Regions from separate parts of the Amycolatopsis sp. NPDC004368 genome, predicted to be linked through region 2. Evidence: riboswitches for the same ligand, from Rfam matches in the RefSeq annotation. Region 2 holds a riboswitch; each other region holds the start of a gene.
What was found. Region 2 has a riboswitch for thiamine pyrophosphate ahead of ACWEOE_RS24360 (thiamine ABC transporter substrate-binding protein). Riboswitches for the same ligand answer to the same signal wherever they lie in the genome.
Positions count from the first base shown of each region.

Region 1 (9,981 bases), on a different contig from region 2:
TGCTCGACAGCCTCGACGGCCGCATCGCCCGCCTGCTCGACGCGACGTCGAAGATGGGCGCCGAGCTCGACTCCCTGTCCGACGGCATCTCCTTCGGCGTCGCGCCGGCGCTGGTGCTGTACGTGTGGCAGTCGCAGGGCGATCGCATCGGCTGGGTTGCGTCGCTGATCTTCGCGGTGTGCATGATCCTTCGCCTCGCGCGCTTCAACACCCTGCTCGACGACACCGACCAGCCGCCGTACGCCGCCGAGTTCTTCGTCGGTGTGCCCGCCCCGGCCGGCGGGCTCGTCGCCTTGCTGCCGCTCATCGCGACCCTGCAGTGGGGCGAGGGCTGGTGGTCCGAGCAGTACGTGGTGATCGCCTGGACGATCGCCGTGGCCGCGCTACTGATCAGCCGCATCCCGACGCTGTCGCTCAAGACCGTGAAGGCCCCCGCCAAGGCCATCGCGCCCCTGCTGGTCGGCGTCGGCCTGCTCGCCGCGGCGATCATCCAGTTCCCGCTGGTGGCGCTGGTCATCGCACTGGTGCTGTACCTGCTGCACATCCCGTACGCCGTGTACCGGCACCGTTGGCTGGCCACTCACCCCGAGGCCTGGACGGTCCCGCCGCGCGAACGCCGCGCCATCCGCCGCGCGCGCTCGCAGCGTCGGCTGGGGTTGCGCCCGGCGTCGCGCCGGGTGGCCGGCGCGGCGATGCGTGCGGTGCGCCTGCCGCGCAACGGCTCTGACTTCGTCCGCGCCACGCGGGCGCTGCGGGAGCGGGATCGCGGCACGACCGGGAGCACCGGCGTGGGCGGCGGAGCGACCGGCAACGGGATGCAGGGTCCGGGCCAGCGCCGCCGCAGCTGGCGGCGGATCGGGATCCGGCGCCGCTGACTTCAGCGAGCGGTGGTGCGCAAGCCGCCGAGCAGCAGATCGAGCTGGGCGTGGAAGTCCTGCACGCAGTCGAGCGCCGCGAGCGCGGGCAACACGCGGTGCAGGTTCGGCAGCTCCTGCGGCGTCACCATCCGGCTGAACCAGTCGGGTTCCTCGGGCCGCGCGCCCGAGACCGCGCCTGAGACGGAGTCGGCCAGTGCCGCGCCGAACGTGAGCCCCATCAGCGAACGGTAGCCTCGCGCTGCCGCGGCTTCGTCGAGCCCACCGTCGAGCAGCGCGCCCAGCAGGGCGTCGATCACGCGCAACGCGCCGGGCGAACGCGGGTTCGCCTCCTCGGACGCGAGCGCACGCACCACGGCCGGATGCCGCGTGAACTCCGCGTAGAGGCCTTCGACCAGCCGACGAACGCGGGTTTCCCAGCTCAGTGCCGACGCCGGCAGCGGCACGGACTCGAAGAGGCGCGCGGTGAGCCCGTCGAGCAGATCACCTTTGTTCTTCACGTGGTTGTAGAGCGACATCGCCTCCACGCCCAGCCGCGCCGCGAGCTTGCGCATCGACAGCGCGCCCATGCCGTCGGCGTCCACCAGGGCCAGCGCCTCGTCGAGGACCTTCTCCCGGGTCAGGGTTTCGCGCGCCATGGCACCGAGCCTAACTTACGGCGTACGCTTACGTTGTAAGTATCTCCTGGGAGGGACACCATGGACGCCGAAACGCTGCTCACCACCACCCGTTCCGTCCGCCGCAAGCTCGACCTCGACCGGCCCGTCGACAAAGCGGTCATCGAGGACTGCCTGCGCATCGCCCAGCAGGCGCCGGCCGCCGGCGGGCTCCTGAAGGCGCAGCGCTGGGTCGCCGTGCTCGACCCGCGGCTGCGCGCCGAGGTCGCGGCGATCACCGCGAAGGCCGCGCACGAGGTGTGGCAGCACTACGCGCACCTGGCCGACTCGAGCATGTTCGCCTCCGCCCGCCACCTCGTGGACAACCTCGACCGCGTGCCGGCGCTGGTGGTGCCGTGCATGCCGGGCCGGCCACCGGCGTCGGCCGCCGAGCAGTCGTCGTTCTACGGCTCGATCTACCCCGCGATCTGGAGCTTCCAGCTCGCGCTGCGCACGCGGGGCCTCGCGAGCTCGCTGTGCAGCTACCACCTCGCCGGCCACGAGCCGGAAGTCGCGCGCCTGCTGGGGATTCCCGAGGACGTCACGCAGATCGGCCTGGTCGCGGTGGCGCACTCGACGCAGCGTGAGTTCTCCACCGCCGCGCGGCCACCGGTGGGCGAGATCCTGTCGTTCGACACCTGGGCGGGGTCCGCGTCGCTAGGGTGAACGGCGTGAGCGACCCGCAGATCACGCTGACCGTCAGGCACACACCCTCCGCGCTGGATTCGCGGCGCGGGGTGGTGCGCCTGCATCCCGAGGTGCTCGACGCGCTGGGCCTGCGGGCCTGGGACGCCGTGCACCTCACCGGCGCCCGGCGCAGCGCCGCGCTCGCCGCGCCCGCGGAAGAAGGCTTGCCGGGGGTGGTGCTGACCGACGACGTGACGATGTCGAACCTCGGGGTGTCCGAGGGCGCCGAGATCGTGGTGACGCCGGCCGAGGTGGCGGCCGCCAAGACCGTGACGGTGTCCGGTTCCCGGCTGGCCAGCGTGTCCGTGCCGCCGCAGACGCTGCGGCTCGCGTTGACCGGCAAGGTACTCACGCGGGGCGACGCGGTGTCGCTGCTTCCGCAGGACCTGGCGCCGGCGCCGGGTTCGGACGTCGCGGCCGTGCGCGGGCAGCTGTCGCGGGCCATCGGCACGACGTGGACCAACGAGCTGCTCACGGTGACCGCCACGGAACCCGCCGGGGTGGTCGTGGTGGGACCGTCCACTGTGGTCAGCTGGCGGGGCGGCGCGCGCACGGGTGAGACGCCCACCGACACCGTGCCCACGCGCAGCGCGACCGCCCTCGTGCGCGCGACGGCCGTGACGGCGGCCGAGGACTACCTCGACGCGGAGGTCGTCGAGGAGACCAAGCCCCAGGAGATCGAGGAGCCGATTCCGTCCGTCGCCGACCTGGTGGGGGCGGACGGGGCCGCGCGCAAGCTCGCCGAGTGGTTCGATCTGGCGTTCCGGCGGCCGGAGCTGTTGGCGCGGCTCGGCACGTCGGCACACCTGGGCGTGCTGCTGAGCGGACCGGAGGGCGTCGGCAAGGCAACGCTCGTGCGCTCGGTGGCCCACGCCGAGAAGGTGCGGGTGGTGTCGCTGGTCGCGCCCAACATCGCCGTGCTGGAGCCGAACGCGGCCCACGCGCGCCTGCGCGAAGCCCTGACGCGTGCCGCCGAGGGCGACGGGCCCGGTGTGCTGCTGATCAACGACGTCGACGCCCTACTGCCCGCCACGCAGCCGCCGCCGGTGGCGACCATCGTGCTCGAAGAGCTGCGCGCGGCACTGCGCCGCGAGGGGGTGGCCGTGGTGGCGACGACGCAGCGCGCCGAGTCCGTGGACCCGCGGCTGCGCACCGCCGACCTGCTCGACCGCGAGCTCGGCCTGCCGCTGCCCGACGCCAAGACCCGCGTGGAGCTGTTGCGGATCCTGCTGCGTGACGTGCCCGTGGAAACCGGGGCCGACCTGGGCGTGCTCGCCGAGAAGACACCCGGGTTCGTGGCCGCCGACCTCATCGCCCTGCGCCGCGACGCCGCCCTGCGCGCCGCGCTGCGCCAGCGCGACGCCGCCGAGCCGCGGATCTCGCAGCACGACCTGCTCGACGCGCTCGCCACCGTGCGGCCGATCTCGCTGTCCACTTCGGACAACCTGGCCACAGGCGGGCTGACGCTCGACGACGTGGGCAACATGATCGACGTCAAGCAGGCTCTCACCGAGACCGTGCTGTGGCCGCTGCGGTACCCGGATTCCTTCGCCCGCCTGGGCATCGACCCGCCACGTGGCGTGCTGCTCTACGGCCCGCCCGGTGGTGGCAAGACGTTCCTCGTGCGCGCGCTGGCCGGCACGGGTGCGCTCAACGTGTTCGCGATCAAGGGCGCCGAGCTGCTGGACAAGTGGGTCGGCGAGTCGGAGCGGGCCGTGCGCGACCTGTTCCGGCGGGCGGCCGACGCGGCGCCGTCGCTGATCTTCCTCGACGAGATCGACGCGCTGGCGCCGCGGCGCGGGCAGTCGTCCGACTCGGGGGTGGCCGACCGCGTGGTCGCGGCCCTGCTCACCGAGCTCGACGGCGTGGAACCCATGCGTGAGGTCGTGGTGCTGGGCGCCACGAACCGGCCGGAGCTCGTGGACCCGGCGCTGCTGCGACCCGGCCGGCTGGAGCGGCGCATCTACGTGCCGCCGCCCGACGCCGAGTCGCGTGCCGCGATCCTCAAGGCGACGTCGAAGAACACGCCGTTGGCGTCCGATGTGGATCTGACGGCCATCGCGTCCACCCTGGACGGTTACTCCGCCGCCGACTGCGCCGCGCTCATCCGCGAGGCCGCGCTCACGGCGATGCGCGAGTCACTCGAAGCACACGTGGTCACCGCCGCGCACCTGGAGAAGGCCCGCACGGTCGTGCGGCCGTCGCTGGACCCGGCGCAGCTGGCGACGCTCGAGGCGTACGCGCAGGCGCAGCAGGAACGCTGACTCGAAGAAAGGGACCCACCTCGTCTCGCGAGGTGGGTCCCTTTTCGGTCAGCTGCCCTTGTGGCCGCTCTGGTAGTCCTTCGTGATGATCACGATCACGCCGGGGCTGGAGTTCTGGATGCCGTCGAACCGCGGCTGGGCCTGGAAACCGAACTCGGCGGCCAGCTGCTTCGCGGCGGCTTCCTCGTCGGTGCCCGGCCGGAAGTAGGCCGTGGTGTGCTGGATGATGCCCTGCGGGTAGTTGCCGACCTCGGGGACGTTCCAGCCGGAGGCGCGGAAGTCGTTGGCCGCCTGCTCGGCGAGGTGCGGGATCGTGGAGTTGTTGTAGACCCGCACGGTCACCCACTTGTTGGACGCCTGCTGGCCACCGGGCTGTCCCGGCTGACCCTGCTGTCCCCCGGGCTGGCCGGGCTGCCCAGGCTGACCCGGTTGGCCGGGCTGCCCGGATGAGCTGGCCGACGGTGACGCGGGAGCCGTCGAGGAAGCGGACGACGACGAGGTCGGCGCCGTGGAGGACGACGACCCGGCCGTGGACTGCTGCGACGACGGCGATCCGCTTGTACTGGTGGGCCCGGCGTTGTTGTCATTCGATCCGCCACCAGACAACGCGGTCACGCCGCCCACGATCGCGGCGATCACAGCGACGCCGATGAGCGCGACGCCCGCGGCCCGCATGGGCCGGGACAGCCCCGAGAAGAAGCTCATGACAGTTCGATCCCCAGCCGCCTGGCGCCGCGCTTGCGCTGCCGGGCGGCGCGCGTCTTGCGCAGCCGCTTCACCAGCATCGGGTCGGCCGCCATGGCCTCAGGCTTTTCCAGCAGTGTGTTCAGCAGCTGGTAGTAGCGGGTAGAGGACAGCGAGAACCGTTCCCGGATGGCGTTCTCCTTGGCGCCGGCGTGCCGCCACCACTGACGCTCGAACGCGAGGATCTCCACCTCACGCTCGGTCAGGCCACCCACAGTCTCCAGCGGGTGTTCCGGCGGCGACGGCTGGTCGGCAGCCATCGACTCCGCGGCGTCCATGCGGTCCTCGCAATCGGTGTCGGCTGTCCTTCCGCGGGCGCCATTCAACCACGGAACCCACGCACGACATGGGCATCCGACACGGCGCGTCACGGTCCGATCCAGGTGTATCAGACGGGTCCGACTAAACTCGCTGCTCGTGACCGTCCACCCCATCCGCATCGCCGGCGATCCCGTGCTGCACCAGCCGACCCGTGAGGTCACGGAGTTCGACGAGCAGCTGCGCACGCTGACCGAGGACATGTTCGAGACGATGTACGCCGCCGAAGGCGTAGGCCTCGCGGCCAACCAGATCGGCCTCGACCTGCGCCTGTTCGTGTACGACTGCCCCGACGACGAGGGCGTCGAGCACCGCGGCCTGGTGGTGAACCCACGCCTGGAGACCTCGGAGATCCCCGAAACCATGCCCGACCCGGACGACGACTGGGAAGGCTGCCTCTCCGTGCCCGGCGAGTCCTACCCCACCGGGCGCGCCTCGTGGGCCCGCGTGACCGGCTTCGACGTGACGGGTGCCCCCGTCTCAGTCGAGGGCACCGGCTACTTCGCCCGCTGCCTCCAGCACGAAACCGACCACCTCGACGGCCACCTGTACCTGGACCGCTTGGTGGGCCGCCACGCGCGCGCGGCGAAGAAGATGCTGAAGAAGAACAAGTGGGGTGTACCGGGGCTGAGCTGGTTGCCGCCGAAGGACGAGCCGGCTGAGGCCTGAGGTCTGGCTGTTCGGCACGTTGTCGCCAAGTCTCCCGGTCCCGGGTCAGGACCGGGAGACTTCGCGTTTCAGCGTCCGAGGAAGTGTTCCCGCACCACCGCCGGCTGCTCCACCGGATGACCCGCGGCCACCGACCACGCCAGCCGGATGTACTGCGCGTGCGTCCAAGCCAGTGGTGTCGCTGAAGCGGTCGGGGTGCCCGGGGCGTGGCCGGGTGTGCCCGAGGGCGGGTTTTCGTCCCAGACCTGCTCCGGCATGGTGTCGGAGGAGCCTGCGGCGTGCGACAGGTCGGTGAGGCGGCGCAACGCGGACAGGCGGTTGCCCGAAGCCAGGTCGTATTCGCCGCGTTCGCCGGAGAGCAGGGGCCAGAGGCGACCGTAGGTGGCGCGGCTTTCGGAGGGGAACGTGTAGTCCCACGGTGAGCCGTCGGGTTGTTCGCCGTAGCCGTCGGCCGTGTAGCGGTGCCAGAACTGGCCCGCGGGGGTGGTGAAGGAGATGTCGGCGTCGGTGACGTTGATGCTGTTGCGGATCACCGGGTCGTCGGCCGGGTAGATGCCCAGGCGGACGAGCTCGAGGAAGCCGGCGTCTGTGACGGAGCGCTGGTCGACGGTCAGGGACGAGTTGCCGAGGTTGTAGCTCACGGTCGAGTCGGCGTCGCCGTTCTTGGTGAGGCGGACGAAGTACGGCTTCGGGGAGAGCGGGCCGTTCGTGGTCACGGTCTGGTGCGCCAGGTCGGCCTTGAAGCGGTCGGCGGTCGCGAGGTAGCGCGCCGCGTCGGAGAGGGCGCCGGCGTGGCGGGCCAGGTCGGCGGCGCAGACGAGGCCCGCGATCACCGCGGCGATGGTGGAGGGCGAGTAGCCGTCCTGCTCTTCCCAGCGTTCTTGCTGCGTGTACGGCGAGGCCTTGCCGTCGGCCGAGCGGTAGGACAACAGGAACTCGGCGGCGCGCCGGACGTTCGGCCACAGGTCGGTGCGGCCGAGCTGCTGCGCGAGCACGATCGGCAGCGCGGTCTCGTCGAGCTGGATCGAGGTCCAGTACGGCGTGCCGTCGACGTTGCTGTTCTGGGGCAGGTGACCGTCGGGCAGCTGCTGCGTGCCGAAGAGGTAGTCGACGGACCGGTCGGCCGCGGCGCGGTCGCCTGCGGCGAGCATTCCCGTGGCGATCTGGTAGAGGTCGCGCGGCCAGACCAGGTGGTAGGTGCCGGACGGCGAGTACGCCGGATCGTTGTTGCCGAACCGCCACGGCATGCTCGGCGAAGCGATGAACGCGCCCGGGTGGTGTTTGTCCTCGCTCGCCGCCAGTGTCAGCACGGAGGCGCGGTACAAATCGCGCGACGCCGACGTGACGAGTGAGGCCGGCGCCGAATGCACGTCGTTCAGGTAATTGCGCCAGCCTCGGGAATAGTCGGCCGAAATCGCGCGGAAACCGCGGCGGGCGGAAGCCTGGGAAGTCGACATGGCCGCAGCCGGAGACAAGCCCATTCCCAGTGACAACGTGATGTGCTTCGAGCGAACACCATCCGCCGTCGTCTGCCCGGTGAGCACGACGTTTCCGTTCGCCGCACGGGAATACGCGACCAGTTTCCGCGACGACAACAGCTGCGTCGCGCCGTCCGATACCCCCGCATATCCGACGGAGGTCCGGGAAAACGCCGGAGCAGCCGTCAGGGCGGCCGCCGTGGAACTGTCGGAAGCCGCCACGACCCGGCCGGAAGCGGTCGCCGAATCGTCGCTGCCGTCGTTCGTCAGGTCCGGGTCCGCCACCGCGTAGAGCGAATACGGCCGCCCGGTCAGCGACGTGAACTCCACGTCCACGAGCACGCTCGCCCGCGCGGGATCCGTCACGTACGTGCGGCGCAACCGCCACCGGTGCTGGTCGTCGACGCTGGTCTGCTCGTAGGTGAGGTCGTCGACCCGCCGCACCTGCTGCGAGCGGGCGGCCGACGCGAGCGTCGCGAAGGTCCGCCCGTCGCTCACCACGAGGTCGAGCGAGCGCACGCTCGGCGTCGACAGATCGGGGTAGTAGACCTCCGACATGCGCCCGCCCTGCAGCGTGAACCACACGTCGCTCGCGCGGTCACGGGCCGTGCCGAAGCCCGTCTTGTCCGCCGGCAGCCAGCTCGGATGGACACCCGGCCCACCTGGCGCTTCGCCTCGAGCCGCCGAGGCGGCCGAGGCAGCCGGGACCGCTGTCATCGCCAACGCCGCCACCAGCGCGGTGAGCAGGACTTTCCGCACGAGACACCCCCGAAGTCGTCGGAAGTGATTGTCACGTGAACTCCTGCCGTCCGCATGCTCCGATCCGGTGAAGAACACACGGGTCGACAAGTCTCCTTGTGCTCCCGTGATCTCCCGTGGCATGGTCGGGGGACAACCTCATACCAACGCGGGAGCTCGCGCCTTGGCGGGCTGAGAGGGCGGCTGGTGTCCATCTGCGGACACCCGGTGCCGCCGACCGCATGAACCTGACCGGGTAATGCCGGCGTAGGGAGTGAACGTCGTTGACGACGCTGGAGAACGACCCCACCATCACGCCTTCCGTGACCACGGGACCGATCACCGGATCGCACAAGGTCTACCACCGCACCGAGTCGGGCCTGCGGGTTCCGGCGCGGCGCATCGACCTGTCGAACGGTGAGCACTTCGACGTGTACGACACGTCCGGGCCGTACACCGACCCGGAAGCACAGATCGACGTCCACAATGGACTTCACCCGCTGCGCGCGGGCTGGGCCGACGGCCGCGCGCACAACACCCAGCTCGGCTGGGCCAAAGCCGGCGTGATCACGCGCGAGATGGAGTTCATCGCCGCGCGCGAGCGGTGCTCACCCGAGTTCGTGCGCGACGAGGTGGCGCGCGGGCGGGCGGTGATCCCCGCGAACCGCAAGCACCCGGAGAGCGAGCCGATGATCATCGGCAAGAAGTTCCTGGTGAAGATCAACGCCAACATGGGCAACTCGGCCGTCTGGTCCTCAGTGGAGGAAGAGGTCGACAAGATGGTGTGGGCCACCCGCTGGGGCGCCGACACGATCATGGACCTGTCCACCGGCAAGCGCATCCACGAGACGCGCGAGTGGATCGTGCGCAACTCCCCCGTGCCAGTGGGCACCGTGCCGATCTACCAGGCACTGGAGAAGGTCAACGGGGAGCCGGAAAAGCTGTCGTGGGAGGTCTACCGCGACACGATCGTCGAGCAGTGCGAGCAGGGCGTGGACTACGTCACCGTGCACGCGGGCGTGCTGCTGCGTTACATCCCGCTCACCGCGCGCCGCGTGACCGGCATCGTGAGCCGCGGTGGTTCGATCATGGCGGCGTGGTGCCTCGCGCACCACAAGGAATCCTTCCTGTACACGAACTTCGAGGAACTCTGCGAGATCCTGCGCAAGTACGACGTCACGTTCTCCCTCGGCGACGGCCTGCGCCCCGGCTCGATCGCCGACGCCAACGACCGCGCGCAGTTCGCCGAGCTCGAAACCCTCGGTGAGCTCACGCACATCGCCCGCGAGCACGACGTGCAGGTGATGATCGAGGGCCCCGGCCACGTGCCGATGCACAAGATCAAGGAGAACGTGGAGCTCGAGGAGCAGCTCACCGGCGAGGCGCCGTTCTACACCCTCGGTCCACTCGCGACGGACATCGCACCGGCCTACGACCACATCACCTCCGCGATCGGTGCGGCGCAGATCGGCTGGTACGGCACGGCGATGCTCTGCTACGTCACGCCGAAGGAGCACCTCGGCCTGCCCAACCGCGACGACGTGAAGACCGG
Region 1 is NZ_JBSGDT010000002.1:436,322-446,302, forward strand. It holds gene pssA (CDP-diacylglycerol--serine O-phosphatidyltransferase) at 1-875, shown strand, start outside; gene ACWEOE_RS05600 (TetR/AcrR family transcriptional regulator C-terminal domain-containing protein) at 878-1,513, opposite strand; gene ACWEOE_RS05605 (nitroreductase family protein) at 1,574-2,197, shown strand; gene ACWEOE_RS05610 (AAA family ATPase) at 2,203-4,482, shown strand; gene ACWEOE_RS05615 (LytR C-terminal domain-containing protein) at 4,531-5,187, opposite strand; gene ACWEOE_RS05620 (DUF3263 domain-containing protein) at 5,184-5,504, opposite strand; gene ACWEOE_RS05625 (peptide deformylase) at 5,644-6,213, shown strand; gene ACWEOE_RS05630 (glycoside hydrolase family 15 protein) at 6,282-8,450, opposite strand; TPP riboswitch at 8,589-8,720, shown strand; gene thiC (phosphomethylpyrimidine synthase ThiC) at 8,714-9,981, shown strand, end outside.
Region 1: linked by a shared signal. The riboswitch ahead of thiC (phosphomethylpyrimidine synthase ThiC) and the one ahead of ACWEOE_RS24360 (thiamine ABC transporter substrate-binding protein) in region 2 are both predicted to bind thiamine pyrophosphate.

Region 2 (9,981 bases):
CACCGCGCACACGCGCCTCGCGCAGATTGCCGAGACGGCGGGGGAGCGCGCGGAGTGGACCGAGGAGATCGCGGGCGCGCGGCGGGCGTCGGCCGTGGTGCCCGAGGTCGAGCTGCTCGAACGGCGGACCACCGAGCTGGGCGAGGCGCAGGTCGCCGAGGCCGACCACACGCGGGCGTTGGGGGAGCTGGGGTTCGACTCCGTCGGCCTGGCGTCGGCCGACCTGCGGGAGCGCGCCGGTTCCCTTCGCGAGGAAGCGGGCGCGCTCGCCGAGCTGGTCGCGGAAGCCGAGCAGCAACGCGTGGACACCGAGCGGCGCGAGGAGCGCAAGGCCGCCGCCGGCGCCGCGGCCGAGCGTGTCGGCGAGCTGCAGACGCGGCTGGCGGAGCTGCCCGAGCGGCTCACGGCTGTGCGCGACGAAGCGGCGTCGGCGGCCGAAGCGGCGGCGAAGCTAGACGGGGCGAAGGCCCGCGTCGAGGAGCTGACGACCTTCGCGCGGGCGGCCGCCGAGCTGCCCGAGGCCGTCGCGAAGGTCGGGCGCGGTGAGGCGAAGCTGACCGAGGTCGTGGACGCGCACCAGTCGGCCCGGCAGCACCGGTTGGACCTGCGCGAACGTCGGCTGGAGGGCATGGCTGCCGAGCTGGCCGCGAGCCTGGCCGACGGCGCGGCGTGCCCGGTGTGCGGGTCGGCGGAGCACCCTGCGCCCGCGCGGCACGCGGCCGAAGCCGTGGACCCGGCCGAGGAACGGGCCGCGGAGGAAGCCGAACAGAAGGCCGGTGCCTTGCGGCAACGGGTGGTGTCCGCGCTGGAGGAGGCGAAGGCGCGGCTCGACGCGTTGCGAGAGCGGCTGGGTGAGCGCACGGCCGAGTCGGTGGCGGCCGACCTCATGCAGGCTCGAGCCGAGGTTTCGGCGCTGTCCGAGCGGGCTGCGCGGAGGGACCAGCTCGCCCGGCAGGTGGTGAAGCTGGAGCAGGAAACCGAGCAGCTGGCCGAGCAGCGGAGGCGGGCCGACCAGGCCGTCACGGAGGCCCACGCCGAGGTCCGCGCGCTGGACGAACGGCTGGCAGAGCGCGCGAAGCGGCTGCTGGCCGGGCGGGGCGAGTTCGCCGACGTCACCACGCGCCGGCGGCACCTGCTCACGCTGGCGGGCGCGCTCGATGCCGTCGCAGAGGCGCGCACGGTCGTCACCGGCGCCGAGGCGCGGCTGGCCGAGCAACACGCGCTGGTCGAGATCTCCCTGCACGCCAAGGGTTTTGCCACGCTGGAGGAAATGCGCGGCGCCGTCCGCTCCGACGAGCAGGTGACGAAACTCGAGCAGGGACTCGCCGAAGCCGAGGCGACGGCCGCGGGGGCGCGCGAGCTGCTGGCGCAGCCCGAGTTGTTCGGGATCTCGCCCGACGACGTCGTCGAGGTCGCGCCGATGGTCGAGACGGCGAAGGCCGCGCGCGAGCGGGCGGACACGGCGTTCGCGGCACTGAAATCCGTTGCGGCGCAGCACACCGAGCTGAAGAAGCTGGCCGCGCGGATGGGCAAGGCGCTCGCCGAGTTCGAGCCCGTCCGCAAGGAGTACGACGAGCTGCGCGCACTGTCCGAAGTGGTCAATGGCCGGGGGCAGAACGCGCGCAAGATGTCGCTGCGGTCGTACGTGCTCGCGGCGCGGCTGGAAGAGGTCGCGCTCGCGGCCACCGCCCGGCTGCGCACCATGAGCCAGGGCCGCTACTCCTTCGTGCACTCCGACGCGGCCGGCGCGCGCGGCACCCGCGGCGGCCTCGGACTCGACGTGCTCGACGACTACTCCGGCGCCATCCGGCCCGCGAAAACCCTGTCCGGCGGCGAATCGTTCCTCGCGTCGCTCTCCCTGGCGCTCGGCCTGGCCGACGTCGTCGCCTCCGAAACCGGCGGCGCGCTCCTCGACACGCTGTTCGTCGACGAGGGTTTCGGCACCCTCGATGCCGAAACCCTCGACGTGGTGATGAACATCCTCGACGAGCTGCGCGCGGGTGGCCGGGTCGTCGGCCTGGTGTCGCACGTCGAAGAGCTGCGCCAGCGGATCCCGACACGTCTGCGGGTGCGCAAGTCCCGAACTGGTTCGCGGATCGAGCTGCGTACGGCGTAGGGAACGTGGCGGCCGGCGCGCCTGCGGTGCAGCCGGTGAGGACGGCTGAGCTGCGCGACGGGTGATCGGCGGACGCGGCCGGTGCGCTCGCGCGGCGACGTCGGCAGGCCCCGGGCGTGGGTTGCTCGGCGTGTCGCACGTCGACGAGCTGCGGCAGCGAATTCCGACGCGTCTGCGGGTGGGCAAGTCCCGCAACGGCTGGCGGATCGAGCTGCGTACGGCGTGGGGAACATTGCCGATCGAGCGCCGGCGATGCGGCCGGTGTGCGCTCGTCAGCTCATCGTCCGGGTGGCCGCCGCCGTGCTCCGCGCAGCGAAGCCACTGGTCAGGCGGGTTCCGCGCTGGCGCGGCGCCCGTGCCCGGGGAGACCGCCTGGCCACCCCCGACCCACTCAGGTCAGGAGGCTTCGTGGTTGAGCAGCCAGCGCTTCGCGGCCGTGCCCCAGCGGAAGTTGCCGACTGCGCCGCCCGTGCGGACGATGCGGTGGCAGGGCACGAACAGGGCGGCGGCGTTGCGGGCGCAGGCCGACGCGGCGGCGCGCACGGCGGTGGGGTTGCCCGACAGCGTCGCGTATTCGGCGTAGCTCACCGGGTGGCCCGGCGGGACCTTGCGCAGCATGTCCCACGCGTGCTGGCGGAAGGCGCCGGAGCGCTGGCGCACCTCGATGTCGTCGACGGCGTCCAGGTCGCCCGCGTGGTAGCGGCGCACGGCCGTGGTCACGGGGCCCAGCTCGGGGCGCTGCGTGAGCGTCTGCGGGGCCAGTGACGGGGAGATGAGCGGCGTCAGCTCGGCGACGTCGCCGGTCCAGCCGGAGGCGAGCACGGCGCCGTCGGTCGCCACCAGGGCGGTGAAGGGGCCGATCTCGGTGTCCAGAGTGGACCAGAATGCGGTGCTCACGAGAGGTTCTCCTCGGGGTCGAAGATCTGCAGGTAACGGGTGGCGTAGGAGCCCCACGGCCGCCAGCCGGGGGCGGCTTCGGCCAGGTCGAGGCCGAGCGCGGCGGCGGCGCGGCGCACGGCGGGGTCAGTGGTGAGCAGGACGTCAGGCGCGCCGAGCACGCGCGTCAGCACGTCGTCGGCGTCGATGCCGAAGGGCAGCAGCTCCGCTCGCAGCTCGGCGGGGTCGCGGCCGACGTGGGGGTCGAGACTGCCGTCGGCCAGCGCCGTTGCGACGGCCTTGACCTGCGGTTTCACGTCCGACGCCGCCACGGTCTCGGGGGTGGGGAACAGCGTCGTCAGTGAGTCCATGGGTGGCTCGCCGGCGGCCACGCGCGGGCCGAGTGCGGCAACGCGAGCCGCGTCGGGGCCGAGTGCGGCGCGCAGGACCAGCTCGGGCCCGTCGACCGCGCCGGGCACCCGCACGCCGGGCACCTTCGTGACCAGCGGCGCGAGGGCCGGGTCCGCGCCGAGTACCCGGGCGACGGCCTCGGGATCGGCGTCGAGGTCGAGCAGCCGCCGGACCCGCGAGACGGCGCTGCCGAGATCGCGCAGGTCCGTCAGGGCCAGGTCGCAGCGCACGTGGTCGGCCCGCGGGCTGAGCCAGACCAGGCCGGGGCCGTGGGAAAGCCGCAGCGTGCGGCCGTAACCGGTGATGCCTTCGGCGGTTTCCTCGACCGTCTCGACGCCCGGCAGCGCGCGTGCCGCGTGGTAGCGCAGCACGCTCTGCGCGTCGAACGGCGCGCGGAACGGCAGGCGCAGGCTCAGCCGCGTCGAGCCGGTGGGTTCGGTGCGCCGTCCGCGGCGCAGGGAAGCGGCGCGAAGCTGCGAAGGCGTCGTCGCGAAGACCTCGCGGATGGTCTCGTTGAACTGCCGGATGCTGGAGAATCCGGCGGCGAACGCGACGTCGGTGAGCGGCAGCGCCGACAGCTCGATGAGCAGCCGCGCGGAGTGCGCGCGGTGGGCGCGGGCGAGGGCGAGGGGGCCGGCGCCGAGCTCGGCGGTGAGGACGCGGCCGAGCTGGCGTTCCGAGTAGCCGAGCCGCCGTGCCAGGCCGGGCACGCCTTCGCGCTCGACGAGACCGTCGGAGATCAGGCGCATGGCGCGCGCGGCCAGGTCGGCGCGCACGTTCCAGTCGGGTGAGCCCGGCACGGCGTCGGGCAGGCAGCGCCGGCACGCGCGGAACCCGCCGGCCTGGGCGGCGGCCGAGGTGGGGAAGAACCGCACGTTCTCGGCTTTCGGCGTGATCGCCGGGCACGACGGGCGGCAGTAGATGCCGGTGGTGCGCACGGCCATGATGAACTGACCGTCGAACCGCTGGTCGCGGGCGGTGACGGCGCGGTAGCAGCGCTCGGTGTCGCGCCAGAGGGGGGCGGTCGTGGTGGCCATGACGTCGATCGTGCCAGCAGGCCAGCGACTTGGCTGGCGGGAATCCGACACGGCGTTACCGGGTCGGCCGGGGTGTTCGGCGGGCACGTAGACTCAACGGTCGTGAGTCTGACCCTCGGTATCGTCGGCCTGCCCAACGTCGGCAAGTCCACCCTGTTCAACGCGCTGACCCGCAACGACGTGCTCGCCGCGAACTACCCGTTCGCGACGATCGAGCCCAACGTCGGCGTCGTCCCGCTGCCGGACGAGCGGCTCGGCAAGCTGGCGGAGCTCTACAGCTCCGAGAAGATCGTGCCGGCAGTTGTGTCCTTTGTGGACATCGCGGGCATCGTGAAGGGCGCGTCCGAGGGTGCCGGGCTGGGCAACAAGTTCCTGGCGAACATCCGCGAGGCCAACGCGATCTGCCAGGTCATCCGCGTGTTCGACGACCCCGACGTGGTCCACGTCGACGGCCGCATCGACCCGTCGAGCGACATCGAGACCATCAACACCGAGCTGATCCTCGCCGACCTGCAGACGCTCGACAAGGCCCTGCCCCGCCTCGAGAAGGAGGCGCGCACCAAGAAGGAGGCGCGCCCGGCGCTGGAGAACGCGCAGCGCGCCAAGGAAATCCTCGACGCCGGCCGCACCCTGTTCCAGGCGCAGAAGGAAGTGGACTTCGAGGCGCTGCGCGAGCTGAGCCTGCTCACCACGAAGCCGTTCCTGTACGTCTTCAACGCCGACGAGCCCGTGCTGACCGACCCCGCGCGCCGCGAGGAACTGGAGAAACTCGTCGCCCCCGCCGACGCCGTCTTCCTCGACGCGAAGGTCGAAGCCGAGCTCCTGGAACTCGACGACGAGGAGTCCGTCCGCGAGCTGCTGGAGTCCGTGGGCCAGGCCGAGCCGGGCCTCAACGCCCTGGCCCGCGCCGGCTTCCACACGCTCGGCCTGCAGACCTACCTCACCGCGGGTCCGAAGGAATCCCGCGCGTGGACCATCCCCCAGGGCGCCACCGCCCCGCAGGCCGCGGGCGTCATCCACACGGACTTCGAGCGCGGCTTCATCAAGGCGGAGATCGTGTCCTACTCCGACTTGATGGAGGCGGGCTCGATGGCGGCCGCACGGGCGGCGGGGAAGGTGCGGATGGAGGGCAAGGATTATCTGATGGCGGACGGTGACGTGGTGGAGTTCAGGTTCAACGTCTGAACCTCTTCCGGCGCGGAAACTCCAGACTGGTTTGGTGGACCGTGAGCAGGAAACCGCCCTCGCCGAGCACATCGCCACACCGTTCCCTGCTCCCGACGGCGTCCGCGGCGAGGACTACGGCTCGGTGTGCGCCGTGATGATCGATGCCGACATCTACCTGTTGTCGCAGAGGGTGTCTCGCGGGGAGTTGCTGGCGGATCGCCAGTGGAACTGGCTCGCGGAGTGCGAGGCGAGACTGCAGGATTCGATGTCCGAGTTCCCTGAAGCGGGGCGCCCGTACTACGCGCGTCTGCTGAGGATCGCCGAGCTGGCGTTCCAGCGTATGGAAGAGATGGCGGCTCGTTGACCTTGCGGTCGGGCTCCACGTCCCTCCCGCGCAGTGCGGCCGTGAGCATGAGAGCGGCTAGCTTGAAGCTCTTCTCGGACGAGTTGACCAAGTCGTAGCCCGCTCGGTCGACGGTGAGCGTCCCCACCACTGCCAAGCACCCGACGGCGAAACGCTTCATGCCGACACGTCGGCACCAGGCCCTCCGCTGTTTCGACGGGTGAAAGAACGCCTCAGCCCAGCAGGCCGAGCACCACCAGCGCAGCCAGCGTGAACGCAGTGACGAACATGGTGATCCAGGCGCGCTGGGTGGCGGAAAGAGCAGTGGGCGAGTTGTTCATCGCGTGTCCTAGCGGGGGTGTGGGCCGACGATTCCGCTGGGATAGCGCGCTGATCAAGGGGCGCGTTACTGCTTGTGGTCGAGATCACGTCGCCCGCGGAAAGTGCGCCAGAGGACGCCACCCGCGGAGGCCACCATCAGGGTGAACGCACTGGTGCCGACGACGATGGCCTGGGTCACGAAACCTCCTCGGAGAAGCGTACGAAGAGGGGACGCGTCACCCACGGGTTGGTGCGCCGGGAGTCGATCAGGTCACAGTGTGGCGTCGATCGACGCAGCCAGGTCGAAGTCCTTCGTGGTCAGGCCGCCGGCGGAGTGGGTGGACAGCGTGAGCGACACCGTGCGCCAGCGGATGTCTATGTCCGGGTGGTGGTCGGCGGCCTCGGCGAGGTAGCCGACGCGGACGACGAACGCCACGGCGTCCGGGAAGGACACGAGCTCGATCGATCGGGTGATCGTGTCGCCGACGTGGCGCCACGAAGGCACGGTGGTCAGGGCGGAGGAGATCTCGGAGTCGTTGAGGAGTTGCGGCATGTGACCAATGGTGAACCCGTTTGGGCTACGCTGCACGGTTGCCACGGGAGTCCGGTACGCCGGGCTGAGAGGCGGGCGGCGAAAGCCCGCGACCGTTCGCACCTGAATCCGGATCATGCCGGCGCAGGGAGGGCTGCTCTCCCCGCACGCGGCGCAAGGGAGGGCAGATGATTCCGCGGACCGCACGCACCGTGCTGGGCCTGGCCACGGTCGCCGTGCTGGCGAGTGCGTGCTCGCTCTCGAGCGGCGAGGGCGGCGAAGCCCCGCAGACCCCGACCGTCACGCTCGTCACGCACGACTCGTTCGCCGCGCCGCAGGACGTGCTCGACGCGTTTCAGCGGCAGTCCGGGATCAAGCTCAAGATCCTCAAGTCCGGTGACGCGGGGGAGCTCACCAACAAGCTGGTGCTCACCAAGGCCAACCCGATCGGCGACGTCGCGTTCGGCGTCGACAACACGTTCGCCTCGCGGGCGCTCAACGAAGGCGTCTTCCAGGCCTACACGAGCCCCGAAGCGGATCGCGGGCCGCAGCGGTACTCCGTCGACCCGCAGCACCGCCTGAGTGCGGTCGACGTCGGCGACGTGTGCGTGAACATCGACACCGGCTACTTCGCCACGCACAACCTGCCCGAGCCCAAGTCGTACGACGACCTGGCCGACCCGAAGTACAAGGACCTCACCGTCGCCGAGAGCGCGGCCACCGCGTCGCCCGGGCTGGCGTTCCTGCTGGGCACCGTCGCGAAGTACGGCGAGTCCGGCTGGCACGACTACTGGACGAAGCTGAAGGCCAACGGCGTCAAGGTCGACAGCGGCTGGGAAGAGGCCTACACGAAGGACTTCTCCGGCTCCTCGGGCAAGGGCCCACGCCCGATCGTGGTGTCCTACGCGTCCTCGCCCGCCGCCGAGATCGGGGACGACGGCAAACCGCGCACGAAGGCGCTGCTCGACACGTGTTTCCGCCAGATCGAGTACGCCGGTGTGCTCGCCGGCTCCAAGCAGGTGCCCCAGGCGCAGAAGGTGGTCGACTTCCTGCTGTCGCAGCAGTTCCAGTCGACGGTCGCGGCCAACATGTACGTCTACCCGGCCCGCGAGGGCGTCGACCTGCCCGCCGGCTGGGCCTCGGCCGCACCGCTGCCGCAGAACCCCGCAGCGCTGCCCGCCGACCAGATCCAGGCCGGTCGTGAGAAGTGGATCGGTGAATGGCGCTCGCTCATGGGCGCGTAGCGCCGGCCCGAACGCTCAGGACGGCCGGCCTGGCGCTGCTCGGCCTGCTGCCCGTCGCGTTCCTGGTCGTGTTCTTCGCCTGGCCGGTCGTCGCGATCCTCGGCCGCGGCTTCTCGGCCGGCGGCGTGGACACGGTGCTGGCCGAAGCGCAGACGTGGCAGCTCGCCGCGTTCACGCTGGTCAGCGCCGCCGCGGCGACGGTCGTCGCCCTGGTCGCGGGGCTGCCGGTGGCGTACGTGCTCGCGCGCGTGAAGCTGCCGGGCGTCGGTCTCGCGCGCACGCTGGTGCTGGTGCCGTTCGTGCTGCCGACGGTGGTCGTCGGGCTCGCGTTCCGGGCGCTGTGGCCCGACGGCGGGGTGCTGCCGCTGGTGCTGGCCAACGCGTTTTTCAATGTGGCCGTGGTCGCCCGCACGGTCGCGGGGCTGTGGAGCCACCTCGACCCGCGGGCGACGGAGGCCGCGCGGGCGCTGGGGGCCTCGCCGTGGCGCGCGTTCCGCACGGTGACGCTGCCCGCGCTCGGCCCGGCCGTCGCGTCGGCCGCGGCGGTCGTGTTCCTCTTCTGCGCCACCAGTTTCGGCGTGGTGCTCATCCTCGGCGGCGGCCGCTACCGCACGCTCGAGACCGAGATCTACCTGCGTACGGTCGACCTGCTCGACCTCTCCGGCGCGGCCGCGCTCTCGCTCATCCAGTTCGCCGCCGTGCTGGCCGCCCTCGCGGTGGGGGCCATCGCCCGGAAACGACGCGAGAACGCCGTGAAGCTCAAGCAGGCCACGCCCCGGCGACCGCGAAAAGGTGAGTGGTGGACGGTCGGCGCGGCGGCCGTCGTGATCGCCCTGCTGATGACGCCGATCGTCGCGCTGCTGGTCGAATCGGTGTCCACTCCGGACGGTTGGAGCCTCGCCGGGTTCCGCGCACTCAACTCCACCGGGCAGAACGACGCCCTGCAGATCTCCGGCTGGCTCGCCGCGAAGAACTCCCTGGCCGCCGCCACCGACGCCACGCTGCTCGCGATGGCCGTCGGCGTGCTCGCCAGCGTGGTGCTCGTCGCGCTCAGACGTGCGCCCGGCCGCCTCGCGCGCGGCATGGGCGAGACGATGGACGCCGCGCTCATGCTGCCGCTCGGCGTCTCCGCCGTCACGGTCGGCTTCGGGTACCTCGTGACGCTCGACGCGCTGCCCGGCGACCTGCGCACGTCGCCGCTGCTCGTGCCGCTCGCCCAGGCGCTGGTGATCATCCCGCTTGTCGTGCGCATGATCCTGCCGGTGCTGCGCGCGGTCGACGTGCGCCTGCGCCAGGCCGCCTCGACGCTCGGCGCGAGCCCGGCCCGGGTGTGGCGCGAGATCGACCTGCCGCTCACCGCGCGTTCACTCGTCGCGGCCGCCGGGTTCGGGTTCGTGGTGGCGCTCGGCGAGTTCGGCGCCACGAGCTTCCTCGCCCGCCCCGACGCGCCGACGCTGCCGGTGGCCGTCGCGACGCTCATCTCGCGTCCCGGCGAGCTCAACAACCAGATGGCGTACGCCGCGTGCGCGCTGCTCATGATCGTGACGGTCGCGGCCGTCGCGCTGATCGACCGGTTCGGCTCGGTTCGCGGGCACGGCTCGGTGGGGGAGTTCTGACATGGCGCTGACCGTCCGCGACCTCACGGTGCACTACGGCTCGTTCGCCGCGGTGCGCGAAGCCCGCCTCGACATCGCCGACGGCGAGGTGCTCGCCCTGCTCGGCCCGTCCGGCTCCGGCAAGTCGACGCTGCTGCGCGCCATCACCGGCCTGGAACCGATGACGTCGGGCGAAGTGTGCTGGGACGGCACGGACCTCGCCGACGTCCCCGTGCACCGGCGCGGCTTCGGGCTGGTTTTCCAGGACGGCCAGCTCTTCCCGCACCGCGACGTCGCCGCGAACATCGCCTTTGGCCTGCGGATGCACGGGATCCCCAA
Region 2 is NZ_JBSGDT010000018.1:82,504-92,484, reverse strand. It holds gene ACWEOE_RS24390 (AAA family ATPase) at 1-2,116, shown strand, start outside; gene ACWEOE_RS24385 (methylated-DNA--[protein]-cysteine S-methyltransferase) at 2,513-3,013, opposite strand; gene ACWEOE_RS24380 (DNA-3-methyladenine glycosylase 2 family protein) at 3,010-4,440, opposite strand; gene ychF (redox-regulated ATPase YchF) at 4,543-5,625, shown strand; gene ACWEOE_RS24370 (hypothetical protein) at 5,660-5,971, shown strand; gene ACWEOE_RS24365 (4a-hydroxytetrahydrobiopterin dehydratase) at 6,543-6,824, opposite strand; TPP riboswitch at 6,858-6,972, shown strand; gene ACWEOE_RS24360 (thiamine ABC transporter substrate-binding protein) at 6,992-8,047, shown strand; gene ACWEOE_RS24355 (ABC transporter permease) at 8,023-9,663, shown strand; gene ACWEOE_RS24350 (ABC transporter ATP-binding protein) at 9,665-9,981, shown strand, end outside.

Region 3 (9,981 bases), on a different contig from region 2:
CGTCGCCGAGTACGTCTTCGTCGCGGCCACGGCCTTCTCCACGCCGGCTCCGATGTCCACGCCCAGCTCGGCCGCCGCACGCAGCGGCGAGTCCGGCGTGTTCGTGACCGACACCGTGAGCGCGCCCTGGCGCCGCGCGGCTTCGGTGACTTCGATGAGGTCGGGTGAGCCGCCGCTCTGGCTCACGGTGACGAAGAGCACGTCGCGCAGGTCTGGCCGTGCGCCGTAGAGCGTGGCGGTGGACGGTGAGACGAGCCCCGCGGGAAGACCCAGGAGCACCTCGATCAGGTATTTGGCGTACAACGCAGCGTGGTCACTCGAACCCCGTGCGGCGAGCAAGGCGAAACGGGGCGGCTTTTGTGAAATCTTTTCAGCTACTTCCGCTATTTCCCCCTGCCGCTCGACGAGCCCGGCCAGTACGGCAGGCTGCTCCGAGATTTCCGCGGCCATGTGCTCGCCGGGATGTTGTTGGGTCATCACTTTCCTCTCCGCCGGGACTCCAGCCCCGGGTGTGCTGAGCGGCGTGCGGTCAGGTCTAGACCAATGCTAGCCGGGCGGAGCGTTTGTGGTGAAGGGTACGTTTCTTGGCGGGGAAGTGGCGCGATAGTGAGGGAAAGCTGAGGGAGCCGGTCATGTTGGAGACATCCCCCGCGAGTGAGGCGGGGACGGTCGGTGTTCGCGGTCAGCGCGAACCCAAGTACTGGGCGCTGAAACAGCACCTGCTGGATCTGCTCGACGCCATGCCGCCGGGCTCACCGATCCCGACGGAACGGGCGCTGGCGGGCGAGTTCACCGTCTCGCGCACCACCGTGCGGCAGGCGCTGGCGGACCTGACGGCCGAAGGCCGCCTGCACCGCGTTCAGGGCAAGGGCACGTTCGCGGCCGAGCCGAAGCTGGCGCAGCGGCTGCAGCTGTCCTCGTACACCGAGGACATGCGCAAGCAGGGCCTGAAGCCGTCGTCGAAACTGCTCGAACTCGAGGAATTGCCGGTGGAGGGCGAACTCGCGAAACTGCTCGCGATCCGCCAGGGTGCGAAAATTCTTCGCCTTCGCCGTCTGCGGCTGGCCGATTCCCAGCCGATGGCGCTGGAGACGACGCACCTGCCGCTCGGGCGCTTCCGGGGGTTGCGCAAGCACATTTCGGGCGGCGGGTCGCTCTACGCAGTGCTTCGTGAGCACTACGGCGTCGAACTCGAGCGCGCCGAGGAGACGATCGAGACCTCGCTCGCCGGCCCGCAGGAAGCCGAGATGCTCGGCGCTGACGTCGGCATGCCGGTGATGATGCTGACGCGGCACTCGTTCGCCACCGACGGCAAGCCGGTGGAGTTCGCGCGCTCGGTCTACCGCGGCGACCGCTACAAGTTCGTCACGACGCTGTTGCCGTGAGCCGGCGCGGGCTCCGGGCGTGGGTGGTTGCGCCCGGGCGTCCGGTTCGTCACCGTGTGCGGATGACTTTCCGGACGCGCCCGGTGACGGCCCGGTGACCACGACGGACCGCGGCATCAGCTGGGGCACCCCGCTCGCCCGCGGGGTGCTGGCCACGACGATCCTCGGCTCGGGCATGGCCATGCTCGACGGCACGATCGTCAACGTCGCGCTGCCCAGGATCGGTGAGGAGCTGGGTGCCACCGTCGCCGGCCTGCAGTGGATCCTCGACGGCTACATGCTGGCGCTGGCCGCGCTGATCCTCGTGGCCGGCTCGCTCGGGGACCGCTACGGCCGGCGCCGCGTGTTCCTGATCGGCGTGGTCTGGTTCGGCGTCGCGTCGGGCCTGTGCTCCATCGCCACCTCGACCACGGAACTGGTGGTCTTCCGGATCGTCCAGGGCATCGGCGGCGCGTTGCTCACCCCCGGGTCGCTGGCGATCCTGCAGTCCGCGTTCGCGCACAAGGACCGGGCTCGCGCGATCGGCGCGTGGTCCGGACTCGGTGGTCTGGCCGCCGCGGCCGGACCACTGCTCGGCGGCGTGCTCGTTCAGGTCTGGTCCTGGCGGCTGGCGTTCCTGATCAACGTGCCGCTGGCCATCGTCGTGGTGCTCATGGCGCTGAAGTTCGTGCCCGAGTCGCGCGACGAGACGGCCACCGGCCACCCCGACTTCACGGCCGCGGCGACGGGCGCGATCGGGCTCGCCGGGCTCACCGGTGCGCTGGTCGAAGCACCCGGACGCGGTGTCGGCGACCCGATCGTGCTGATCGCGCTGGTCGCCGGCATCGCCGGGATGGGTGTGTTCCTCTGGCTGCAGCACCACTCGCGCGAGCCGCTGGTGCCGCCGAGCCTGTTCCGCGACCGCACGTTCTCGCTGTCCAACGCCCTCACGTTCGTGGTCTACGCCGCCCTCGGCGCCGTGCTGATGCTGCTGGTCCTGCAGCTGCAGGTCTCCCTGAACTACCCGCCGACGCTCGCGGGCCTGGCCGGGCTGCCGATCACGATCATCATGCTGCTGCTCTCCGGACGCTCCGGCGCGCTGGCGCAGCGCATCGGCCCGAGGCTGCAGCTGGTGGTCGGACCCATCGTGATCGGCGTCGGCATCCTGCTGCTGATCCGCGTCGGACCGGGGTCCTCCTACCTCGGTTCGGTCTTCCCCGCGGTGGTCGTGTTCGGCCTGGGGCTCGCGTGCACGGTGGCGCCGGTGACCGCGACGGTGCTCGCCGCGGCCCCCGACCGCTACGCCGGTGTCGCCTCCGGAGTGAACAACGCGATCGCCCGAACGGGTGGTCTTCTTGCGGTCGCCGTCCTGCCCGCGGCGGCCGGACTCACCGGTTCGGCCTACCGGGACCCCGTCGCGCTGACCGCCGGATGGCGCATGGCGTTGCTCATCTGCGCCGTGCTGGCGATCGCCGGCGGCCTCATCGCGTTGGGGATTCACAACGGCGTGCTCGCCGCACCGGAGGACGCCGGGGTGGTTTCCGGCGCTCCCGCGCGAACCGCGGACGACGAATCACCCCACCCCGGCGAGTGCCTCACCTGCGGAGTGGACGCCCCGCCCACCCACGTCCGCCCCGGCCCACCGCGCGACTGACCTACGTGAGGAGCTCGGCCAGCATCGACGGGTCGATGTTGCCGCCGGACACCACGGCCACCGTCTTGCCGCCCGGCAGCTCGCCGGCGTGGTGCAGGAACGCGGCGGCCGTCGTGGCGCCGCTGGGCTCGGCCACGAGCCGCGCCCGCCGGGCCAGCACGCGAACGGCGTCGCGGATCTCGTCCTCGGTCACGGCGACGATGCCGTCGAGCACGCCGCGCAGGTGGGCGAACGTGAGGTCCGACGGCTGGGCGCGCAGGCCGTCGGCGATCGTGCGCGCCCGCAGTTCCATGGGCCATGCGATCCGCCGGCCGGCGCGCAGGCTCTCGGCGGTGTCGCCGGCCAGCTCGGGCTCGATGGCGATGACCTTCGCGCCAGGGCACAGCGCCTTGATCGCCGTGCCGACGCCGGAGGCGAACCCGCCGCCGCTCACCGGCACGAGCACTGTGTCGACGTCCGGCAGGTCGGTCGCGATTTCCAGGCCCGCCGTGCCCTGGCCCGCGATCACGTCGAGGTGGTCGAACGGCGGGATGAAGGTGAGCCCGCGTTCCTGGGCCAGCTTCGCCGCAACCGGTTCCTGATCGGCGATCGGGACCTCCACCACTTCGGCGCCCCAGCGCCGGGTGGCCTCGACCTTGAGCCGCGGGGCCACGTCGGGCACCACGATCACCGCCGGGATCCCGAAGGCGTTCGCGGAGTAGGCGACCGCCTGCGCGTGGTTGCCGCTGGAGTAGGCGACCACACCGCGTGCGCGCTCCGCGTCGTGGAGTGAGGCGATCGCGTTGTACGCGCCGCGGATCTTGAACGCGCCGATCTGTTGCAGGCTCTCGGGTTTGAGCCACAGTTCGCCCTCGGCCCAGGGCTGGCGCAGGAGCGGCGTGTGCACCGCGTGGTCGGCCACGCGCTTCGCCGCGGCCTCGATGTCGGAGATCGTCACCAATCGCATGTGGGGAGTATGTCAGGAAAGCGTGAGGCGTAGTCCATCCACTATGGACAGTCAACGTGTCCTCGCTCACGGATGGGCAACGCGGGGAGTTCCTCGCACGCCTTACTCGTTGGAACCCCGGAGGGGAAATGGCGGGCACCAGTAGATCGGGATCATGAGTCAGCAGCAGGAAAAGACCTCGGAGCAGGGCGAGAAGAAGAGCTTCCGCCCGGCACAGGTGGTGGCGACGGCACTGGCCGCCGTCACGGCCGCGATGCTGGGTTCGACGCTCGGCGTGGCGGGCACGGTCGTGGGGGCCGGCGTGGCGAGCGTGATCACCACCGTGGGCGCCGAGCTGTACCTGCGTTCGCTGCAGCGCACGCGCGAGGCGGCGCTGAAGGCGCGCGCCGCGCTGGTGACGGCGGGACAGCGGCGGGGCAGCAAGCCCGGCCTGGCGCCGGTCGAGGATCCCGCGCAGATGCCCACCGTGCTGCTGCCGCTCGACCCGTCGGAGATGCCGACGGTGCGGATCTCGAAGCTGACTGCGCCGGCCGAGCCCGAGGAGTCCTTCGGCGACAAGCTCAGGAAGCTGCGCTGGCCGATCATCATCGGCGTGAGCGTCGTCGGCACGGCCATCGCGATCGGCGTCAGCTTTGCGATCGAGGCGGCCGGGGGGCCAGGGCCCGGCGTCTTCCGCCACGATCCGGGCACGAGTCAGCACCAGGAGCAGGATACGAACCCGCCCACGACCTCGGAGCACACCGCGCCGCCCAGCGAGACCGAATCGAACTCGCCGCCGCCGAGCTCGTCTTCGTCCAGCACGTCGTCCAGCGAAAGCCCGACCTCGGACAGCTCCGAGAGCGCACCGCCGCCGTCGAGCACCGGCGGAGCCGCCTCGACCACGCCGAGCGCGCCGCAGACGCAGGGCGCCCCCTCGGGAACGCCCAGCCCCTGATCGAGCCGAGCCCCTAACCCAGCTGGGCCTTCAACGTCTGCGCCGCCGCCTTCGGGTCCTCGGCCTCGGTGATCGCGCGAACCACCACGATCCGCGCCGCCCCGGCGGCCAGCACCTGCGGCAGCCGCTCGTTGTCGATGCCCCCGATCGCGAACCACGGCCGGTCGGTGCCGGTCTCCGCGGTCGCGCGCACCAGGTCGAGGCCAGGGGCGTAGCGGCCGGGCTTGGTCGGGGTCGGCCAGCACGGGCCGGTGCAGAAGTAGTCCACGCCGTCCTCGGCCGCGGCCGCCGTGGCCTGCTGAGGCGAATGCGTCGAGCGCCCGATCACCACGTCCTCGCCCAGGATCCGGCGCGCGAGCGGCACCGGGATGTCGTCCTGGCCCAGGTGCAGCACGTCGGCGCCCACTGCCAGGGCGACGTCGGCCCGGTCGTTCACCGAGAGCAGCGCACCGTGGCGCGCGCACGCTTCGGCGAGCACTTCCAGCGCGGCGATCTCGTGCGCGGCTTCGAGCGGCGAGCCGTTCGTCTTGTCCCGCAGCTGCACGATGTCGACGCCGCCGGCCAGCGCCGCGTCGATGAACTCGGCGAGGTCGCCGCGCGACGAGCGGGCGTCGGTGCACAGGTACAGGCGCGAGTCGGCCAGGCGGGTGCGGATCTGTGATCCGGTCAGGGCGGGCATGGCGGGGACGTTACCCGCGCACTACAGTGGGGTGGTCCGCACGGGAGCCCGAGGCACGGGCTGAGAGGGAGCTGCCGCTCCGACCGTGGAACCTGATCCGGGTCATGCCGGCGCAGGGAGCGTGATCCCATGAGCGAGACCCTCACCGTCGTCGGCGGTGGTGTCATCGGCCTGTCCGCGGCCTGGCGCGCGGCGGCCCGCGGCCACCGCGTCACGGTGGTCGACCCCGCCCCCGCGCGCGGCGCGTCGTGGCTGGCCGGCGGCATGCTGGCACCGGTCACGGAGGCGTGGCCGGGTGAGGAACACGTGCTCCGCCTGGGCGAGGAGTCGCTGCGGCGCTGGCCGGCGTTCGCGCGCGAGCTATCGGCCGAGGGCACGGACCCGGGGCTGGCCGAGCACGGCACGATCGTCGTCGCGTTCGACAGCGCCGACGCCGGCCACCTCGACATCCTCGCCGAGTACCTGACCTCGCTGGGCCGCGACGTCGAGCGGCTCACCGGCCGCGCGGCCCGGCGGCTCGCGCCCGGTCTGGGCGCGGTGCGCAGCGGTCTGCACGTGCCGGGCGACCTGGCTGTGGACAACCGGAAGCTGCTCACGGCGCTGGTCGAGGCGTGCGAGAAGCGCGGGGTTGCGTTCCGCGCCGAGCGAGTCGAGCGCCTCGACGAGGTCCGCGGTCGCGTCGTGCTGGCGGCCGGCGCCTGGACGGGTGGGCTGCACCCGCAGCTGGCCGACGCCGTGCGCCCGCTCAAGGGCGAGATCCTCCGGCTGCGGCCCCGTCGTGGCTGCCTGCCGCCCCCGCCGTACACGGTGCGCGCGGTGGTGGAGGGCCGGCCGATCTACCTCGTGCCCCGCGCCGACGGCGAGCTGGTGCTCGGCGCGACGCAGTACGAAGCGGGCTTCGACGAGGCCGTGACCGCGCGGGGCGTGCGTGAGCTGCTGGAAGGCGCCGAACGGATCCTGCCCGGGATCACGGAGTACGAGCTCGTCGAGATCGCGGCGGGGTTGCGCGCGGGCAGCCGCGACGCGCTGCCGTACGTCGGTGAGCTCGGCGAAGGCGTGTACGCGGCGACCGGGCACCACCGCAACGGCCTGCTGATGGCGCCCGTGACCGCTGACGCCGTGGTCGCGTGGCTGGCCGGCGAGGCGCCCCCGGACGAGATCGGGGCGGCCGCGCCGTCCCGGTTGCTGGAAAAGGAGCGAGTCTGATGGAGATCAAGGTCAACGGGAGCTGGCGCGAGTTCCCCGACGGCGCCACCGTGTCCGAGGTGCTCGACGCGCTGGACGTCAGCCGCCAGGGCGTGGCCGTCGCGGTGAACGGCGAGGTCGTGCGCCGCGGCGACTGGGCCGAGTCGGTGGTGCCCATGGGCGCGGACATCGACGTGCTGACCGCGGTGCAGGGAGGCTGACGATGGACGACGCCCTGGTCATCGGCGAGCACAAGCTCTCGTCGCGGCTGATCATCGGGACCGGTGGGGCCGCGAACCTGTCGGTGCTGGAGCGCGCGCTGGTCGCGTCGGGCACCGAGCTCACCACCGTCGCGATGCGCAAGGCCGACGCCGACGGCGGCACCGGCGTGCTGGGCCTCGTGCGGCGCCTCGGGATCAAGCTGCTGCCCAACACGGCGGGCTGCCGCACGGCCGCCGAAGCCGTGCTCACCGCGCAGCTGGCGCGCGAGGCCCTCGACACGGACCTCATCAAGCTCGAGGTCCACGCCGACGACCGCACGCTGCTGCCCGACCCGTTCGAAACGCTCGACGCCGCCGAACAGCTGGCCGCCGACGGCTTCACCGTGCTCGCGTACACCAACGACGACCCGGTCCTCGCGCTGCGGCTCGAAGAAGCCGGCTGCGCGGCCGTGATGCCGCTGGGCGCGCCGATCGGTACCGGTCTCGGCATCCGCAACCCGCACAACATCGAGCTGATCGTTTCGCGCGCGATGGTCCCCGTGGTGCTCGACGCGGGCATCGGCACCGCTTCCGACGCCTGCCTGGCCATGGAGCTCGGCTGCGACGCCGTGCTGCTGTCCACCGCGGTCACGCGCGCGAAGGACCCCGAACGGATGGCCGCGGCCATGCGCGCGGGTGTCGAGGCGGGCCGGCTGGCGCACGACGCCGGACGGGTGCCGCAGCGGTTCTGGGCCCACGCGTCGAGCCCGCCCCGCTGAGGTTCTGGTGGCTTCCGGGGTGCCGACGGGGTAACCCCGGGTAAGCCACGTGGTGCAAGCGGGCCGCATTCGTGGCACCGGTCGGTGATTTCGGCCGCGCTTAACGCGGAACGAGCACCGGCAGGCCGTATGGTGGACGGCACATTTCCGGCGCAAAGGCGGCGGGCATCAGCGGCAGGAGGAGCCAGCCGTGACCCTTTCCTCGGTCCAGGACGTCTCGGGCAGGTTGTACCTGGCCGTGGGGCGGCTGTCGCGCTCGTTGCGGCAGGCAGGTGTCCCCGGGCCCGGCCACGGCGCGATCTCGGCCCTTGCCACGCTCGTCCACTTCGGTCAGTTGCGCCTCGGCGACCTCGCCGCGAAGGAGGGCGTCGCCGCGGCCACGATGTCGCGGATCATCGCCACCCTCGTGGAGGCCGGGTACGTCACGCGGGAGTCCGATCCCGTCGACCGCCGTGCGTGGCTCGCCCGCGCGACGGAAGAAGGTGAACGGCTGGTGTCCGGCGTGCGCTCCACTCGGGTACAGGAACTGAACCGTCGTCTGGACAAGCTGAGCCCGGAGAACCGCGAGGCGCTCACCCTCGCGCTGCCGGCGCTGGAGGCGTTGATCTCCGACGAGGGGTGATCCGGCCCGGCGAGGGTAATCCCGCTTGCGTCGAAACACGGAAGGCGTAACGATCGGGCGATCCATCCGATTATAGGGTGCGCCGGGCCGAGTGGCCTCGGCTTTCATCGTGGAAAGGCGACACCCCGTGAGCACGCCCGACAACCCCCAGCAGCCGCAGTACCAGCAGTACCCGTCCGACCCGAGTGGTGCGTTCGCGGCTCCGCAGCCCGGCGGGGGTTACGGCCAGCCGGTGTCCTCCCCGCGCAACGGGTTCGGCGTCACCGCGCTCGTGCTGGGCATCATCGCCCTCGTCCTGTGCTGGACGGTCTGGGCCGGCATCGTCCTCGGCGTTCTGGCCATCATCTTCGGTGTCCTCGGCATGAAGCGGGCCAACCGCGGTGAGGCCACCAACAAGGGTGCCTCCATCGCCGGCCTCGTGACCGGCATCATCGGCCTGGTCGTCGGCGCCGTGATCCTGATCGCGATCGGCTCGATCTTCGCCAGCGTCGGCAGCCAGCTCAGCGACCTGCAGGACTGCCTCAAGTCGGCCACCACGACCGAGGCGCAGCAGCAGTGCCAGCAGCAGTTCAACGACAGCGTGCAGAACCGCTGATCGAGTAGCAACGGATCACCCGGACGAGGGGTTCTCCCTCGCCCGGGTGTTTTGTCACCTGTCTTCAGGCGCGAGCCGCCAGAAGGCCGACACCGGGCCCACCTTCGCGCCCATCGGGTACGAGTGCTCGACGGCGTGCGAGACGAACCACTTCCCGTACCGCGTGGCCTCCACGACCGACATCCCCTTCGCCAGCCCGGCCGTGAGCGCCGACGCCATCGTGTCGCCCGCACCGTGCGTGTGCGGGGTGCCCAACCGCGGCCCCGGCAGCTCGACGAACGTCGAGCCGTCGAAGAGGAGGTCTACGCACTCCGGGTCTTCGACGAGGTGGCCGCTCTTCACGAGCACGTACTTCGGGCCGAGCCGGTGCAGCACGACGGCCGCGGTGTGCATGCCCTCGCGGTCGGTCACGGTCAGCCCGGTCAGCAGGCGCACCTCGTCGAGGTTCGGCGTGAGCACCGTGGCGCGCGGCAGCAGTTCCTCGCGCAGCGCGGCGAGCCCGTCGGAGTCGAAGAGCGGGTGGCCGGTCATCGACGCGGCCACCGGGTCGACGACGAAGGGCACGTCTCGGTCGCGCCCGATGCCCGCGTTGTCACAAGCCGCCGCCACGGCGTGGATGATCTGCGCCGACGCGAGCATGCCCGTTTTCGCCGCCCCCACACCCATGTCCGACGCGACGGCCTCGATCTGGCCGGCGACGACGTGGGGCGGGATGTCCGCGCGGTCGTGCACTCCCAAGGTGTTCTGCACCGTCACGGCCGTCACGGCGACGAGCCCGTGGACCCCGCAGGTGAGGAAGGTCCGCAGATCGGCCTGCAGGCCGGCGGCGCCGCCGGAGTCGGAACCGGCGATGGTCAACGCCGAGGGCGGGCTGGGGTTTTCGGTCATGGGCACTTTCCGACTTCTGGTCTAGTCCATTTGGTCAGCTGTCCTTCATCCACAGTCCATCACGGTGGCACAGTGTGAGAGCCATCGCACTACCTGTGTGGGCGAAGGGGCCAGGATGAAACTCTCTTCAGTGGT
Region 3 is NZ_JBSGDT010000002.1:449,888-459,868, reverse strand. It holds gene ACWEOE_RS05715 (SIS domain-containing protein) at 1-477, opposite strand, end outside; gene ACWEOE_RS05710 (GntR family transcriptional regulator) at 633-1,385, shown strand; gene ACWEOE_RS05705 (MFS transporter) at 1,480-3,018, shown strand; gene ACWEOE_RS05700 (threonine ammonia-lyase) at 3,020-3,964, opposite strand; gene ACWEOE_RS05695 (hypothetical protein) at 4,119-4,898, shown strand; gene thiE (thiamine phosphate synthase) at 4,912-5,577, opposite strand; TPP riboswitch at 5,608-5,713, shown strand; gene thiO (glycine oxidase ThiO) at 5,707-6,783, shown strand; gene thiS (sulfur carrier protein ThiS) at 6,783-6,983, shown strand; gene thiG (thiazole synthase) at 6,986-7,741, shown strand; gene ACWEOE_RS05670 (MarR family winged helix-turn-helix transcriptional regulator) at 7,932-8,363, shown strand; gene ACWEOE_RS05665 (hypothetical protein) at 8,491-8,958, shown strand; gene thiD (bifunctional hydroxymethylpyrimidine kinase/phosphomethylpyrimidine kinase) at 9,013-9,846, opposite strand; gene ACWEOE_RS05655 (phosphatidylinositol-specific phospholipase C domain-containing protein) at 9,962-9,981, shown strand, end outside.
Region 3: linked by a shared signal. The riboswitch ahead of thiO (glycine oxidase ThiO) and the one ahead of ACWEOE_RS24360 (thiamine ABC transporter substrate-binding protein) in region 2 are both predicted to bind thiamine pyrophosphate.